2 regions of the Streptomyces sp. NPDC002574 genome follow, and region 2 is predicted to be linked to the other one. Evidence: predicted binding sites of a transcription regulator. Region 2 holds the regulator's gene; the other holds the start of a gene.
The links. The regulator HrcA, encoded in region 2, represses chaperone genes, less so after heat shock. The targets are predictions, from matches to a motif close to TTNGCACTCNGNNNNNCNGAGTGCNAA.

Region 1 (7,159 bases), on a different contig from region 2:
GGTCGGCGTCGGCCCCGGCCCCTACACGGGCCTGCGCGTGGGTCTCGTGACCGCCGCCTCCTTCGGGGACGTCCTCGGGGTGCCCGTGCACGGGCTCTGCACCCTGGACGGCCTGGCCTACGCCGCCGGGATCGACGGCCCCTTCGTCGTCGCCACCGACGCCCGCCGCAAGGAGGTCTACTGGGCCCGCTACGAGGGCCCGCGCGGCCGAGTCGGCGACCCGGCGGTGGACCACCCGGCCGACATCGCCGAGCGCGTCGCGGGCCTGCCCGCCGTGGGCGCGGGCGCCGCGCTGTACCCGGGCGTCTTCACCGACGTCCGTCCGCCCGCCGACCAGTCCGCCGCCGCGCTCGCCGCGCTCGCCGCGGTGAAGCTGGCCGAGGGCGAGGACTTCCTCCCCCCGCTGCCGCTCTACCTGCGCCGCCCCGACGCGCAGGTGCCGGCCGGTTACAAGGCGGTCCTGCCGAAGTGACCGCCGTACTGCGCGAGATGCGCTGGTGGGACCTGGACCCGGTGATGGAGCTGGAGGACTCGCTCTTCCCCGACGACGCCTGGTCGCGCGGCATGTTCTGGTCCGAACTCGCCGACGCCCGGCACCCGGCCGCGACCCGGCACTACGTCGTCGCCGAGGAGACGGGCGGCCGCGTGGTCGGCTACGCGGGTCTGGCCGCCGTGGCCGGCACCGGCGACGTGCAGACCATCGCCACCGCGCGCGACCAGTGGGGCACCGGGCTCGGCGCCCGGCTGCTGCGCGAACTGCTGCACCAGGCCACGGCGTTCGAGTGCCACGAGGTGCTGCTGGAGGTACGGGTCGACAACGTCCGCGCCCAGCGGCTGTACGAGCGCTTCGGCTTCGAGCCGATCGGTTTCCGCCGCGGCTACTACCAGCCCGGCAACGTCGACGCCCTCGTCATGCGGCTCGCCGACCTGACGGCGGCGCCGGCGGACACACGAGAAACACCAGGTCTACAAGGAACTGAGACGACCCATGGCTGACGAGCCCCTTGTCCTCGGCATCGAGACGTCCTGCGACGAGACCGGTGTCGGCATCGTGCGCGGCCACACCCTGCTGGCCGACGCGGTCGCGTCCAGCGTGGACGAGCACGCCCGCTTCGGCGGCGTCGTCCCCGAGGTCGCAAGCCGCGCCCACCTGGAGGCGATGGTCCCCACCATCCGGCGCGCGCTGAAGGAGGCCGGCGTCGCCGCCGCCGACCTGGACGGCATCGCCGTCACCGCCGGCCCGGGCCTGGCGGGCGCGCTCCTGGTCGGCGTCTCGGCCGCCAAGGCGTACGCCTACGCCCTCGGCAAGCCGCTGTACGGGGTGAACCACCTCGCCTCCCACATCTGCGTCGACCAGCTGGAGCACGGCGCGCTGCCGGAGCCCACGATGGCGCTGCTGGTCTCCGGCGGGCACTCCTCGCTGCTGCTGGCGCCCGACATCACCGGCGACGTGCGGCCGCTCGGCGCGACCATCGACGACGCGGCGGGCGAGGCATTCGACAAGGTCGCCCGCGTACTGGGCCTCGGCTTCCCCGGCGGCCCGGCCATCGACCGCGTCGCCCGCGAGGGCGACCGGGCCGCGATCCGCTTCCCGCGCGGCCTGACGGGCTCGCGGGACCCGCTGTACGACTTCTCCTTCTCCGGGCTGAAGACGGCCGTCGCCCGCTGGATCGAGTCCAAGCGCCGGGAGGGCGAGAACGTCCCCGTCGCGGACGTCGCCGCCTCCTTCCAGGAGGCCGTGGCCGATGTGCTGACGCGCAAGGCGATCCGCGCCTGCAAGGACAACGGCGTCGACCACCTCATGATCGGCGGCGGTGTCGCGGCCAACAGCCGGCTGCGCTCCCTGGCCCAGGAGCGGTGCGAGGACGCGGGCATCATCCTGCGCGTGCCGCGGCCCAAGCTCTGTACCGACAACGGCGCCATGGTCGCGGCGCTCGGGGCGGAAATGGTGGCCCGCGGCCGCCCCTCCTCGACGTGGGACCTGCCGGCGGACTCCTCGCTGCTGGTCACCGACGTGTCCGTGCCCGGGCATACGCATGCGCCCGGCCATGACCACGATCACGTGCACGAGCTCAGCAAGGACAACCTCTACTCCTCATGACCGTCGCCCTGATGTGGGAGGCCCGCGCCGCCGAGGGCCGCGGGCCCGAACTCCTCGCGTGGGTCCGCGCGCAGACGCTGACGCCCGTGCCGTCGCGCCGGGAGACCTTTTCCGCGCCGCAGGACCGGGTGCTGGTGATCACGTGGTGGGACGCCCCGTACGACGCGGAGCTTCCCGAACTGCCCGATCCCGATGAGGGGTTGGCCCTGCGGGCCGTGCACCGCTGGCGCTTCGAGGCCGTGGCCTGACCCCAGTGCGGGTGCGCTGCGCCGGCCGTGCGGGGAGGCTTCTCCCCGCCCTCCCCCAACCTCCGGCCGGGGGTTGCGTCCCCAGCTACCGCTGGGAGGTGACCCGAGCGGGGGCACCCCGCCACACCCCTTCCCGGGTCGGCTGGGCGACTGACGGCCGGCGGAGGTGTTTGCGGTGACGGCTGGGCACCTGGACCGCGCCGCGCCAACGGATGGCCCGGGCACGGTGCCGTCTCTACCCCCCCTCCGGGGATCAGGCGCATGACGAAACCGAGGGGGCGGGGTCGGAGGGTGGGCGTTCTGGACTGTGGAGCATATGTGGGTGCATGACCCGGGGTGATCAGTGGAGAGCACCGGAGGCACCTAAATGTGCTGTCCAGAATGGCCGGCCCGGAGGCCCCGAACCCGGCACCCCACCGCGCGCGCCGGGGTCACTGACTTCACAGGGCACCCGGGAGGGAGGGCGGGGAACGTCACGGCGAGGGCGCGGGCGCCCCGAGAAGCATGCTGGGCGCGCCCGCGACCCGGGTCAGGAAGACCGTCGCCGCGTGGGGCCCCTGGGGCCTGACCCTGCGGCGCAGTTCCTCGGGCTCGACCGCGGACCCCCGCTTCTTGACCGTGAGCACGCCCACCTCCCGTTCACGCAGCAGCGCCTTGAGCCGCTTGAGGTTGAACGGCAGCACGTCAGTGATCTCGTACGCGGAGGCGTACGGCGTGCTGTGCGGCTCGTCCGAGGTGACGTAGGCGATGGTCTCGTCGATCAGACCGCCCCCGACCTGGGCCGCGACGTCCGCGACGAGGTGGGCCCGGATGACGGCGCCGTCGGGCTCGTACAGCCAGCGCCCGACCGGGCGCACCGCGGGGTCGGGCAGGCCGGCGGCGGGCAGTGAGGCGCCGGAGGGGAGCAGCGTGGCCCGCCGGGTGCCCGAGTCCGTGCCGAACCAGAGCACGGCCTCCTTCACGTCGCCGTGGTCGGAGACCCACTCCGCCTCCGCGTCCTCCGGCACCGCCTCGTGCGGGATGCCGGGCGCGACCTTCAGCGCGGCCAGAGGCGTCCTGCGGGCCGCCGTCACGGCCCACGACAGCGGCGGGGAGTACGCCTCGGGGTCGAAGATCCTGCCGCGCCCGCCGCGCCGGGCCGGGTCGACGAAGACCGCGTCGCAGCCGTCCGTCCCCACCTCGGTGACGTCGGCGCAGCGCACGTCGATGCGTTCCGCGAGCCCCAGCGCCCGCGCGTTGGCCCGCGCCACCGCGCACGTCAGGGGGTCGCGGTCGACCGCGAGCACCTCCACCCCTGCCCGCGCCAGCGGAATCGCGTCGCCGCCGATCCCGCAGCAGAGGTCGGCCAGCCTCCGCACGCCGAGGGCCGCGAACCGCTCGGCCCGGTGCCGGGCCACCGACGCCCGCGTCGACTGCTCCACGCCGTGGGGCGTGAAGTACATCGCGTACGCGTCCTCGCCGAACTTCGCCTCCGCCCGCTGCCGCAGCCGCGCCTGGGTGAGGGCCGCCGAGACGAATGTCGCGTCGTGCTCCCGCCGCAGCCGGGTCGCGGTGGCGATCTCGTCCGCGGGGTCGTAGTCGCGGAGGCCGGCCAGCAGCCGCTGCCCCTCGTCGGTCAGCAGGGCAGAGAACGCATCGAGATCCACACGGCCCATTGTCCCGCGCCGTCGGTGGCTGTCGGACCGGGCCCCGTGCTCGTCGCGGCCGTGGCCGCCGGGGGCGGTACGACGTGAGGGAGCCGCCCGGAGCCCGGGGGAGGACGGCCCGAGGGGGCCGTACCGGCCCGTATGGACGGGGATTCCGGGATGCCGGGGCGAGGTCACCGTGCCCGCGGAGGACGCCGGGCCGGGATCGCCGCCGCGGTCCGCGCCGGCGAGCCGGGCGCCGGCTTCGCACGGCGCGTCCGGCGTGGCATTGGCACTCCGCTTGACCGAGTGCTAAGCGCGTCATAATGTCAGACCTGGCACTCAGCCATGTCGAGTGCCAGCAACAAACGCGACGGGCAGGTCCGGCACCCGCGACGACGGGCCTACCAGGTCGCCACCCCAGACAGACACTCCCGTGAGCCCTTTGAAGGGGGAGGTCGGATCGTGACGACCGCCAGCACCAAGGTTGCCATCAAGCCGCTCGAGGACCGCATCGTGGTCCAGCCGCTGGATGCCGAGCAGACCACCGCCTCCGGCCTGGTCATCCCGGACACCGCCAAGGAGAAGCCCCAGGAGGGCGTCGTCCTGGCCGTCGGTCCGGGTCGCTTCGAGGACGGCAACCGCATCCCGCTCGACGTCAAGGTCGGCGACATCGTGCTGTACAGCAAGTACGGCGGCACCGAGGTCAAGTACAGCGGCGAGGAGTACCTCGTCCTCTCGGCTCGCGACGTCCTCGCGATCGTCGAGAAGTAAATCCGGCGCCGCTCGTAACCGAGAAATGCCGTGACCACGCCCCGGGCACACCGAGTCCTCGCACGGACCGGGGGCCCGGGGCGCGGTCTTTGACGAGAACCCAAAGACGAGGAATTCCGCCGGTATGCCCAAGATCCTGAAGTTCGACGAGGACGCCCGTCGCGCCCTTGAGCGTGGAGTCAACAAGCTCGCCGACACCGTGAAGGTGACGATCGGCCCCAAGGGCCGCAACGTCGTCATCGACAAGAAGTTCGGCGCCCCGACCATCACCAACGACGGCGTGACCATCGCCCGTGAGGTCGAACTCGACGACCCGTACGAGAACCTCGGCGCGCAGCTGGTGAAGGAGGTGGCGACCAAGACCAACGACATCGCGGGTGACGGCACCACCACCGCCACCGTGCTCGCCCAGGCGCTGGTCCGCGAGGGCCTGCGCAACGTCGCCGCCGGCGCCTCCCCCGCGTCCCTGAAGAAGGGCATCGACGCCGCCGTCAAGGCCGTCTCGGACGAGCTGCTCGCCTCGGCCCGCCCGATCGAGGGCAAGGACGACGTCGCCGCCGTCGCCGCGCTGTCCGCCCAGGACAAGCAGGTCGGCGAGCTGATCGCCGAGGCGATCGACAAGGTCGGCAAGGACGGTGTCATCACCGTCGAGGAGTCCAACACCTTCGGTCTGGAGCTGGACTTCACCGAGGGCATGGCCTTCGACAAGGGCTACCTGTCGCCGTACTTCGTGACGGACCCGGAGCGCCAGGAAGCCGTCCTGGAGGACCCGTACATCCTCATCACCCAGGGCAAGATCTCCTCCATCCAGGACCTGCTCCCGCTGCTGGAGAAGGTGCTGCAGGCGGGCGCCTCCAAGCCGCTGCTGATCATCGCCGAGGACGTCGAGGGCGAGGCCCTGTCGACCCTGGTGGTCAACAAGATCCGCGGCACCTTCAACGCGGTCGCGGTCAAGGCCCCCGGCTTCGGTGACCGCCGCAAGGCCATGCTGGGCGACATCGCCGCCCTCACCGGCGCGACCGTCGTCGCCGAGGAGGTCGGCCTCAAGCTCGACCAGGTCGGCCTGGACGTGCTCGGCAACGCCCGCCGCGTGACCGTCACCAAGGACGAGACCACCGTCGTCGACGGCTCGGGCGACTCCTCGGAGATCGAGGGCCGGATCAACCAGATCAAGGCCGAGATCACCACCACGGACTCCGACTGGGACCGCGAGAAGCTCCAGGAGCGCCTCGCCAAGCTGGCCGGCGGCGTGTGCGTCATCCGTGTCGGCGCGGCCACCGAGGTCGAGCTCAAGGAGAAGAAGCACCGTCTGGAGGACGCCATCTCCGCGACCCGCGCCGCGGTCGAGGAGGGCATCGTCTCCGGTGGTGGCTCCGCGCTCGTCCACGCCGTCAAGGTGCTGGAGGACAACCTCGGCAAGTCCGGCGACGAGGCCACCGGTGTCGCGGTCGTCCGCCGCGCCGCGGTCGAGCCGCTGCGCTGGATCGCCGAGAACGCCGGCCTGGAGGGCTACGTCATCACCTCCAAGGTCGCCGAGCTGGAGAAGGGCCACGGCTTCAACGCCGCGACCGGCGAGTACGGCGACCTGGTGAAGGCCGGCGTCATCGACCCGGTCAAGGTCACCCGCTCCGCCCTGGAGAACGCCGCCTCCATCGCCTCCCTGCTTCTCACCACCGAGACCCTCGTGGTGGAGAAGAAGGAGGAGGAGCCCGCCGAGGCCGGTCACGGCCACGGTCACGGCCACTCCCACTGAGTGCGCCCGAAGGCCCCCGTTCCCGCACCGGGAACGGGGGCCTTCGGCCTTTTCCGCTTCTGCCGCCCGCCCGGGCGGCCCCGTCAGTCCCGGGGGTAGACGGGGCCGAAGCGGCGGCCGGCCGACGCGGAGACCGCGCCGAAGGCCCCGCTCGGGGCGAGTTTGGCGGCGAGCGCCGCGGCCTTGTAGCGCGGGTCGGGCACGCTGAGCGTGCGGCCGCGGGCCAGGTCGCGGATGGCCGCGGCGACCACCTTGTCGGCGTCCAGCCACGCCCAGGCGGGGATGCCGGCGGTGTCGATGCCGGCCCGCTCGTGGAACTCGGTGCGCACGAAGCCCGGGCACAGCGCCATCAGCCGCACCCCGCTGCCGGACAGTTCGCGGGCCGCGCCCCGGGTGAAGCTGACCACCCACGCCTTGCTCGCGCCGTACGTGCCGCGCGGCACGAACGCCGCCACCGAGGCCACGTTGACGACGAAGCCGCGCCTGCGCTCCTTCATGGCCGCGGCCGCCGCGCCGGTCAGCCGCAGCACGGCCTCGCAGTGCACCTTGAGCATGGTCAGCTCGTCGGCCATCGGCACGTCGCCGAAGGCACCGCGGTTGCCGAAGCCCGCGTTGTTGACCAGCACGCCGACCGGCCGCTCGCGGTCGCCCAGCCGGG
Region 2 (7,159 bases):
CATTCTGCTGGAGCTGCGGCTCGCGGACGGCTGCCCGCTGGACATCCTGGCCCCGGCCGGGGCGGAGGCCGCCGGGCGCGCGGTGGCCGACGGCCTGCTGGAGCCGGGCGACTACGAGGCCGGGCGGGCGGTGCTCACACTGCGCGGGCGGCTGCTCGCGGACGCGGTGGTCAGGGACCTGGTCGACTGATCAGGCGCCCGGGGCCGTGACGAAGTCGATCAGCTCCTCCACACGGCCCAGCAGTTCCGGCTGGAGGTCCTTGTAGGAACGGACGGAGCCGAGGATGTGCTGCCAGGCGGCTCCGGTGTTCTCCGGCCAGCCGAGCGCGCGGCACACCCCGGTCTTCCAGTCCTGGCCGCGCGGCACGGCCGGCCAGGCGGGGATGCCGACGGAGGAGGGCTTCACGGCCTCCCAGACGTCGATGTAGGGGTGGCCGGCGACGAGGACGTGGTCGCCGGTGACCGAGGCGGCGATCCGGGACTCCTTGGAGCCCGGGACGAGGTGGTCGACGAGCACGCCGAGCCGTGCGCCGGGTCCCGGGGCGAAGGCCGAGACGATGGCGGGCAGGTCGTCGACGCCCTCCAGGTACTCCACGACGACGCCCTCGACCCGCAGGTCGTCGCCCCAGACCCGCTCGACGAGCTCCGCGTCATGGCGTCCCTCGACGTAGATGCGCCCGGCGCGGGCGACCCGGGCGCGTGCGCCGGGGACGGCGAGGGAGCCGGAGGCGGTCAGCCGCGGGCCGGAGGGCGCGGCGGAGGTGGGGCGCACCAGGGTGACGACCTTGCCCTCCAGGAGGAAGCCGCGCGGCACGAGGGGGAAGACGCGGTGCTTGCCGAAGCGGTCCTCCAGCGTGACGGTGGGCCCCTCGGCGGTCTTCTCGCAGCGGATCACCGCTCCGCAGAAGCCGGTGGAGACCTCCTCCACCACCAGGTCCCGCTCGGCCGCGACCTCGGGCGCGGGCACGGACGGCCGCTTCCAGGGCGGGGTGAGATCGGCGTCGTAGTTCCGGCTGCGCATGCCAGGGATCGTATCCGGGCGGACCGCCGCTCAACCGGATCCGAACCGGGCCGCCAGCGCGTCCCGTTGGGCTCGGACGAAGCCCGCGTCGACCACGGCTCCGTGTCCGGGGACGTAGAGCGCGCTCTCGCCGCCCAGCTCCAGCAGCCGGTCCAGGGTGCCCGGCCACCCGCCCGGGGCGGCGTCCTGGCCGGCCTGGGGCTCGCCGGACTCCTCGACGAGGTCGCCGCAGAAGACCACGACGGGCGTGCCGGGCACGACCACCACCAGGTCGTGGGTGGTGTGTCCCTCACCGGGGTGGACCAGCAGGACCTCGCGGTCGCCGCCGAGGTCCACCGCGCAGCGGCCGTCGACGAGGTGGCCGGGGGGCACCAGGACGTCCGCGGCCCGCGTCGCGGCCTCCTCGGCGACGCCGTACTCGATCGCGTCCAGGCGCAGCGCGGACCGCTCGCGGCCGAGGTGGGCGCCGAGCGTCATCTCGCCGAAGACCTGGGCGCCGGGGAAGGCGGCCGTCCCGAAGACATGGTCGAAGTGACCGTGGGTCAGTGCGATGTGCGTCACGTCGCGCCCGGTCAGCTCCCGCACCCGGCGGCCCAGCTCGGCCCCCTCGGCGACCGAGGAGCCGGTGTCCACCAGCAGGACCCCCTCGTCGCCGGCCACGACCCCGATGGTGACGTCCAGGAACGGCATCCGGCAGCGTGCGACCCCGGGCGCCAGGTGCTCCCAGCCGCCGAAGGCCCCCGGCGCCGTCGGTGTCGTCTCCACACCGCGACGGTATCCCCGCCCGGGTGGGCCGCGCGCGCTACGGTGGCCGGTCGAAGGGGTCCGGGTGCGGACCGCCCTTGCCGAGGTCTTGCCTCCCCGCCGTACACTGACTTGGGGAAAGCTGGCACTCACTTGTCGGGAGTGCCAGGGCACGGAGAACGACCGACGCACCGGTGAACGGACGACTGGAGGTGGACGCCGCAATGCTGAGCGAACGACGGCTCGAAGTGCTGCGCGCCATCGTCCAGGACTACGTGGGCACCGAGGAACCGGTCGGCTCCAAGGCGCTCACCGAACGCCACCGGCTGGGGGTGTCCCCGGCCACGGTGCGCAACGACATGGCCGTGCTGGAGGAGGAGGGCTACATCCAGCAGCCCCACACCAGCGCCGGCCGGGTGCCGACCGACAAGGGCTACCGGCTGTTCGTCGACCGGCTCACGAACGTCAAGCCGCTGTCGGGCGCGGAGCGCCGGGCCATCGGGAACTTCCTGGACGGCGCCGTGGACCTCGACGACGTGGTGGCCCGCACCGTGCGGCTGCTGGCGCAGCTGACCCGGCAGGTCGCCGTCGTCCAGTACCCGTCGCTGACCCGCTCGACCGTGCGGCACGTCGAACTGCTGGCCCTGGCACCGGCCCGGCTGATGCTGGTGCTGATCACGGACACCGGCCGGGTCGAGCAGCGGCTGGTCGACGCCCCCGCGCCGGTGGGCGAGACCGTGCTGGCCGATCTGCGGGCCCGGCTCAACAGCCGGGTGGTGGGACGCCGCTTCGCCGACGTCCCGCAGCTGGTGCAGGACCTCGCGGACGGCTTCGAGCCGGACGACCGGCCCTCCGTCCAGGTCGTGCTGGCGACGCTGCTGGAGACCCTGGTCGAGGAGACCGAGGAGCGGATCATGCTGGGCGGCACCGCCAACCTGACCCGTTTCGGCCATGACTTCCCCCTCACGATCCGCCCGGTGCTGGAGGCGCTGGAGGAGCAGGTCGTGCTCCTCAAGCTGCTGGGCGAGGCCGGGGATTCGGGCGTGACCGTGCGAATCGGTCACGAGAATTTCCACGAGGGCCTGAACTCCACATCGGTCGTCTCCGTCGGCTACGGTTCGGGCGACGAGGCGGTCGCGAAACTTGGCGTGGTCGGCCCGACCCGCATGGACTACCCCGGAACGATGGGAGCGGTACGCGCAGTGGCACGTTACGTCGGACAGATCCTGGCGGAGTCGTAGTGGCCACCGACTACTACGCCGTGCTCGGCGTGCGCCGCGACGCGAGTCCGGACGAGATCAAGAAGGCCTTCCGCCGTCTCGCGCGCGAGCTGCACCCGGACGTCAACCCGGACCCGAAGACCCAGGAGCGGTTCAAGGAGATCAACGCCGCTTACGAGGTGCTGTCGGACCCGCAGAAGAAGCAGGTCTACGACCTCGGCGGCGACCCGCTGTCCGCCAACGGCGGCGGTGCCGGCGCGGGCGCGGGCTTCGGCCAGGGCTTCGGCAACTTCAGCGACATCATGGACGCCTTCTTCGGCACGGCGTCCCAGCGCGGTCCGCGCTCGCGCACCCGGCGCGGCCAGGACGCGATGATCCGGCTGGAGATCGAGCTCGACGAGGCCGCCTTCGGCACGACCAAGGACATCCAGGTCGACACGGCGATCGTCTGCAACACCTGCCACGGCGAGGGCGCCGCCCCCGGCACCTCCGCGCAGACCTGCGACATGTGCCGCGGCCGCGGTGAGGTCTCCCAGGTCACCCGGTCCTTCCTGGGCCAGGTCATGACCTCCCGGCCCTGCCCGCAGTGCCAGGGCTTCGGCACCGTCGTGCCGAACCCGTGCCCGGAGTGCGCGGGCGACGGCCGGGTCCGATCGCGTCGCACGCTGACGGTGAAGATCCCCGCCGGTGTCGACAACGGCACCCGCATCCAGCTCGCGGGCGAGGGCGAGGTCGGCCCCGGTGGCGGCCCCGCCGGCGACCTGTACGTGGAGATCCGCGAGTTGCCGCATTCGCAGTTCCAGCGGCGCGGCGACGACCTGCACTGCACCGTCACCATCCCGATGACGGCGGCGGCGCTGGGCACGAAGGTGCCGCTGGAGACCCTGGACGGCCTGGAGGAGATCGACATCCGGCCGGGCACGCAGTCCGGCCAGTCGATCCCGCTGCACCAGCGCGGCATCACGCATCTGCGCGGCGGCGGCCGGGGCGACCTGGTCGTGCACGTCGAGGTGCAGACCCCGGGCAAGCTCGACCCGGACCAGGAGGAGCTCCTGCGGCGGCTGGCGAAGCTGCGCGGCGAGGAGCGGCCGCTCGGCCAGTTCCAGCCGGGCCAGCAGGGTCTGTTCTCGCGGCTGAAGGACGCCTTCAACGGCCGCTGAGCGCATGGCGTGACACCTACGGGGCGCGGGCACCCGCCCGCGCCCCGCGCGGCCGTGTGTCCGGGCTCGTGAAACGATGGACGCATGGCCGCGCTGACCGATCTGTCCACCCTCGCCGCGCATCCGGTCGTGCAGGCGCCGATGGCCGGCGGGACGTCCACCCCCGCCCTGGCGGCGGCCGTGTCCGAGGGCGGCGGTGTGGGTTTCCTGGCGGCCGGTTTCCGGACCGCGCAGGCCATGCGCGAGCAGATCGCGCAGGTCCGGGGGCTCACCTCGCGGCCCTTCGGTGTGAACGTGTTCATGCCGCAGCGCGAGACCGCAGACCCCGCACACCTCGAGGCCTTCGCCGCGCGGCTGGCCGGTGAGGCCACCCGCTACGGCACGTCCCTGGGCGACCCCGGCACGGGCGGCGACGCCGTGCTGGAGGACGCGTACGGGGCGAAGATCGCGGCCCTGCTGGAGGACCCCGTCCCCCTGGTGAGCTTCACCTTCGGCTGCCCGGAGCCCGCGGTGCTGCGGGCCCTCGGCGACGCCGGCACGGTCACCGTCGTCACCGTGACCTCGGTCGCCGAGGCGCGGGCGGCCGAGGAGGCGGGCGCGGCGGCGGTGTGCGTGCAGGGCGCCGAGGCCGGCGGCCACCAGTCCACGCACCGCGACGACCCGGAGCGGGACGGTACCGAGACCGGGCTGCTCGTCCTGCTGCCGCAGGTGCGGGCGGCCGTGTCGCTGCCCCTGGTCGCGGCGGGCGGCATCATGCGCGGCGCGCAGATCGCCGCGGTGCTGGCGGCGGGCGCCGACGCCGCACAGATGGGCACGGCCTTCCTGGCCTGCCCCGAGTCGGGGGCGCACCCGGTGCACAAGCGGGCCCTGACCGATCCCGACTTCACGGGGACCGAGCTCACCCGGGCGTTCACCGGCCGTCCCGCGCGGGGGCTGGTCAACCGGTACCTGCGCGAGCACGGCCGGTACGCCCCGCCCGGCTATCCGCGCGTCCACTTCCTGACCGCCCCGGTGCGCGCGGCGGCCGCCGCGGCCGGTGACCCCGGGGCGATGGCCCTGTGGGCCGGCCAGGGGCACGCCATGGCCAGGGACCTGCCCGCCATCGACCTCGTCCGGCTGCTCGCGGCCGAACTCGACTCCGCCCGGAGTGCTTTGTGACCGCCCCAGTCTTCGTTGTCGAGCCCGGCGCCCTGGGCCCGGACCGCATCACCCTCTCCGGCCCCGAGGGGCGGCACGCCGTCTCCGTGCGGCGGCTGCAGGTCGGTGAGGAGATCGTACTGACGGACGGTCAGGGGCGGGGCGCGCAGGGCGTCGTGGCCGCCGTGGACGGCAAGGACACCCTCGAGGTCGCGGTCACCGGGGTCCGGGAGGAGCCCGTCCCCCGTCCGCGGATCACGGTCGTGCAGGCCCTGCCCAAGGGCGACCGCGGCGAACTGGCCGTGGAGACCATGACGGAGGTCGGCGTCGACGCGATCGTGCCGTGGTCCGCGGCCCGCTGCATCACGCAGTGGAAGGGCGACCGCGGGGCCAAGTCCCTCGCCAAGTGGCGTTCCACCGCTCGCGAGGCCGCCAAGCAGGCCCGCCGTCTGCGCTTCCCCGATGTCAGCGAGATGTTGACGACCCGTCAACTCGGGCCGCTGCTCGCCGGTGCCGCCTTCGCCGCCGTCCTCCACGAGGAGGGGTCCGAGCCGCTGGCCGCCGCGGCCCTTCCGGCGGACGGCGACATCGTCCTGGTCGTCGGGCCCGAGGGCGGTGTCTCCCCCGAGGAGCTGGACGCCCTGGCCGCCGCGGGCGCCAAGCCTTACCGGCTCGGTGCCAGTGTCCTGCGCACCTCGACGGCCGGTGTCGCGGCGACCGCGCTGCTCCTGGGACGCACGGGCCGCTGGGGCTGATTATTTTGGGGTTCGCTCGCCTCCGGGCGCTTTGCCCCGGTGTCTCGGTCGCTTGGTCTCGTCGCTTTCGGCACCGGCGCGCCCTTTGGCTCGCTCACAGGGTGTGGGCGTGGGCGCTCGGATGCTTGGAGCCTCCGCCGTGCCGGCCGCCGAGGTCGCGACGTGCCCGCGAGCGGCAAATGAGATCCAAAACCCCTGACCCACGGGCCACCGGGTGGTTAATGTGACGGCGTGACGCAGCCTTCGCACCCCTCGTACCTCCGCTTTCCCCATCTGCACGGCGACCTGATCACCTTCACCGCCGAGGACGACGTCTGGGCGGCCCCGCTCGACGGCGCCGGCCGGGCGTGGCGCGTGAGCGCGGACAACATGCCGGTGGCCCACCCGCGGTTCTCGCCGGACGGGGAACACGTGGCGTGGAGCTCGACCCGCGACGGGGCGCCGGAGGTCCATGTGGCGCCGGTCGACGGCGGCCCCTCGAAGCGCCTGACGTTCTGGGGCGCCGGGCGCGCCCTGGTGCGCGGCTGGACCGCCGACGGCGAGGTGCTGGCCATCAGCCCGCACGGGCAGGCGTCCTCGCGCCGCAGCTGGGCGCGGGCGATCCCGCTCGACGGCGGTCCGGCCCGCACCCTGCCGTACGGGCCGGTCGGGGACGTCGCGTACGGGCCGGACGGCGCGGTGCTGCTGCTGTCCGCGACGATGGGCCGCGAGGCGGCGGCGTGGAAGCGCTACCGCGGCGGCACGGCGGGCAAGCTGTGGATCGACCGCTCGGGGGACGGGGAGTTCGAGCGGGTCCACGCGGACCTGGACGGCAACCTGGAGTGCGCGATGTGGGTGGGGGAGCGGCTGGCGTTCCTCTCCGACCACGAGGGCGTCGGCGCGCTCTACTCCAGCCTTCCCGACGGGAGCGACCTGCGGCGGCACACCGCCGTGGAGGACGGCGGCTTCTACGCCCGGCACGCCGCGACCGACGGCACCCGCGTCGTGTGGACCAGCGCCGGCCGGCTGTTCCTGCTGGACGACCTCGACGGCGCCGAGGCCCGCCCGCTGGAGGTGCGCCTCGGCGGCCAGCGCACCGACCTGCAGCCGCACCCCGTCCACGCCGCCCACCACCTGGGCGAC

Region 1: groES (co-chaperone GroES) is a predicted target of HrcA. The motif match lies at 4,264-4,290, and genes of this name have one in related genera.

The regions. Positions count from the first base shown of each region.
Region 1 covers NZ_JBIARB010000014.1:222,100-229,258, forward strand. The annotation lists gene tsaB (tRNA (adenosine(37)-N6)-threonylcarbamoyltransferase complex dimerization subunit type 1 TsaB) at 1-472, shown strand, start outside; gene rimI (ribosomal protein S18-alanine N-acetyltransferase) at 490-996, shown strand; gene tsaD (tRNA (adenosine(37)-N6)-threonylcarbamoyltransferase complex transferase subunit TsaD) at 989-2,101, shown strand; gene ACFYXS_RS31525 (hypothetical protein) at 2,098-2,349, shown strand; gene ACFYXS_RS31530 (methyltransferase domain-containing protein) at 2,823-4,004, opposite strand; gene groES (co-chaperone GroES) at 4,440-4,748, shown strand; gene groL (chaperonin GroEL) at 4,873-6,501, shown strand; gene ACFYXS_RS31545 (SDR family NAD(P)-dependent oxidoreductase) at 6,585-7,159, opposite strand, start outside.
Region 2 covers NZ_JBIARB010000001.1:331,190-338,348, reverse strand. The annotation lists gene hemW (radical SAM family heme chaperone HemW) at 1-190, shown strand, start outside; gene ACFYXS_RS01675 (DUF3097 domain-containing protein) at 191-1,021, opposite strand; gene ACFYXS_RS01670 (MBL fold metallo-hydrolase) at 1,052-1,786, opposite strand; gene hrcA (heat-inducible transcriptional repressor HrcA) at 1,990-3,006, shown strand; gene dnaJ (molecular chaperone DnaJ) at 3,006-4,145, shown strand; gene ACFYXS_RS01655 (nitronate monooxygenase) at 4,230-5,303, shown strand; gene ACFYXS_RS01650 (16S rRNA (uracil(1498)-N(3))-methyltransferase) at 5,300-6,037, shown strand; gene ACFYXS_RS01645 (S41 family peptidase) at 6,269-7,159, shown strand, end outside.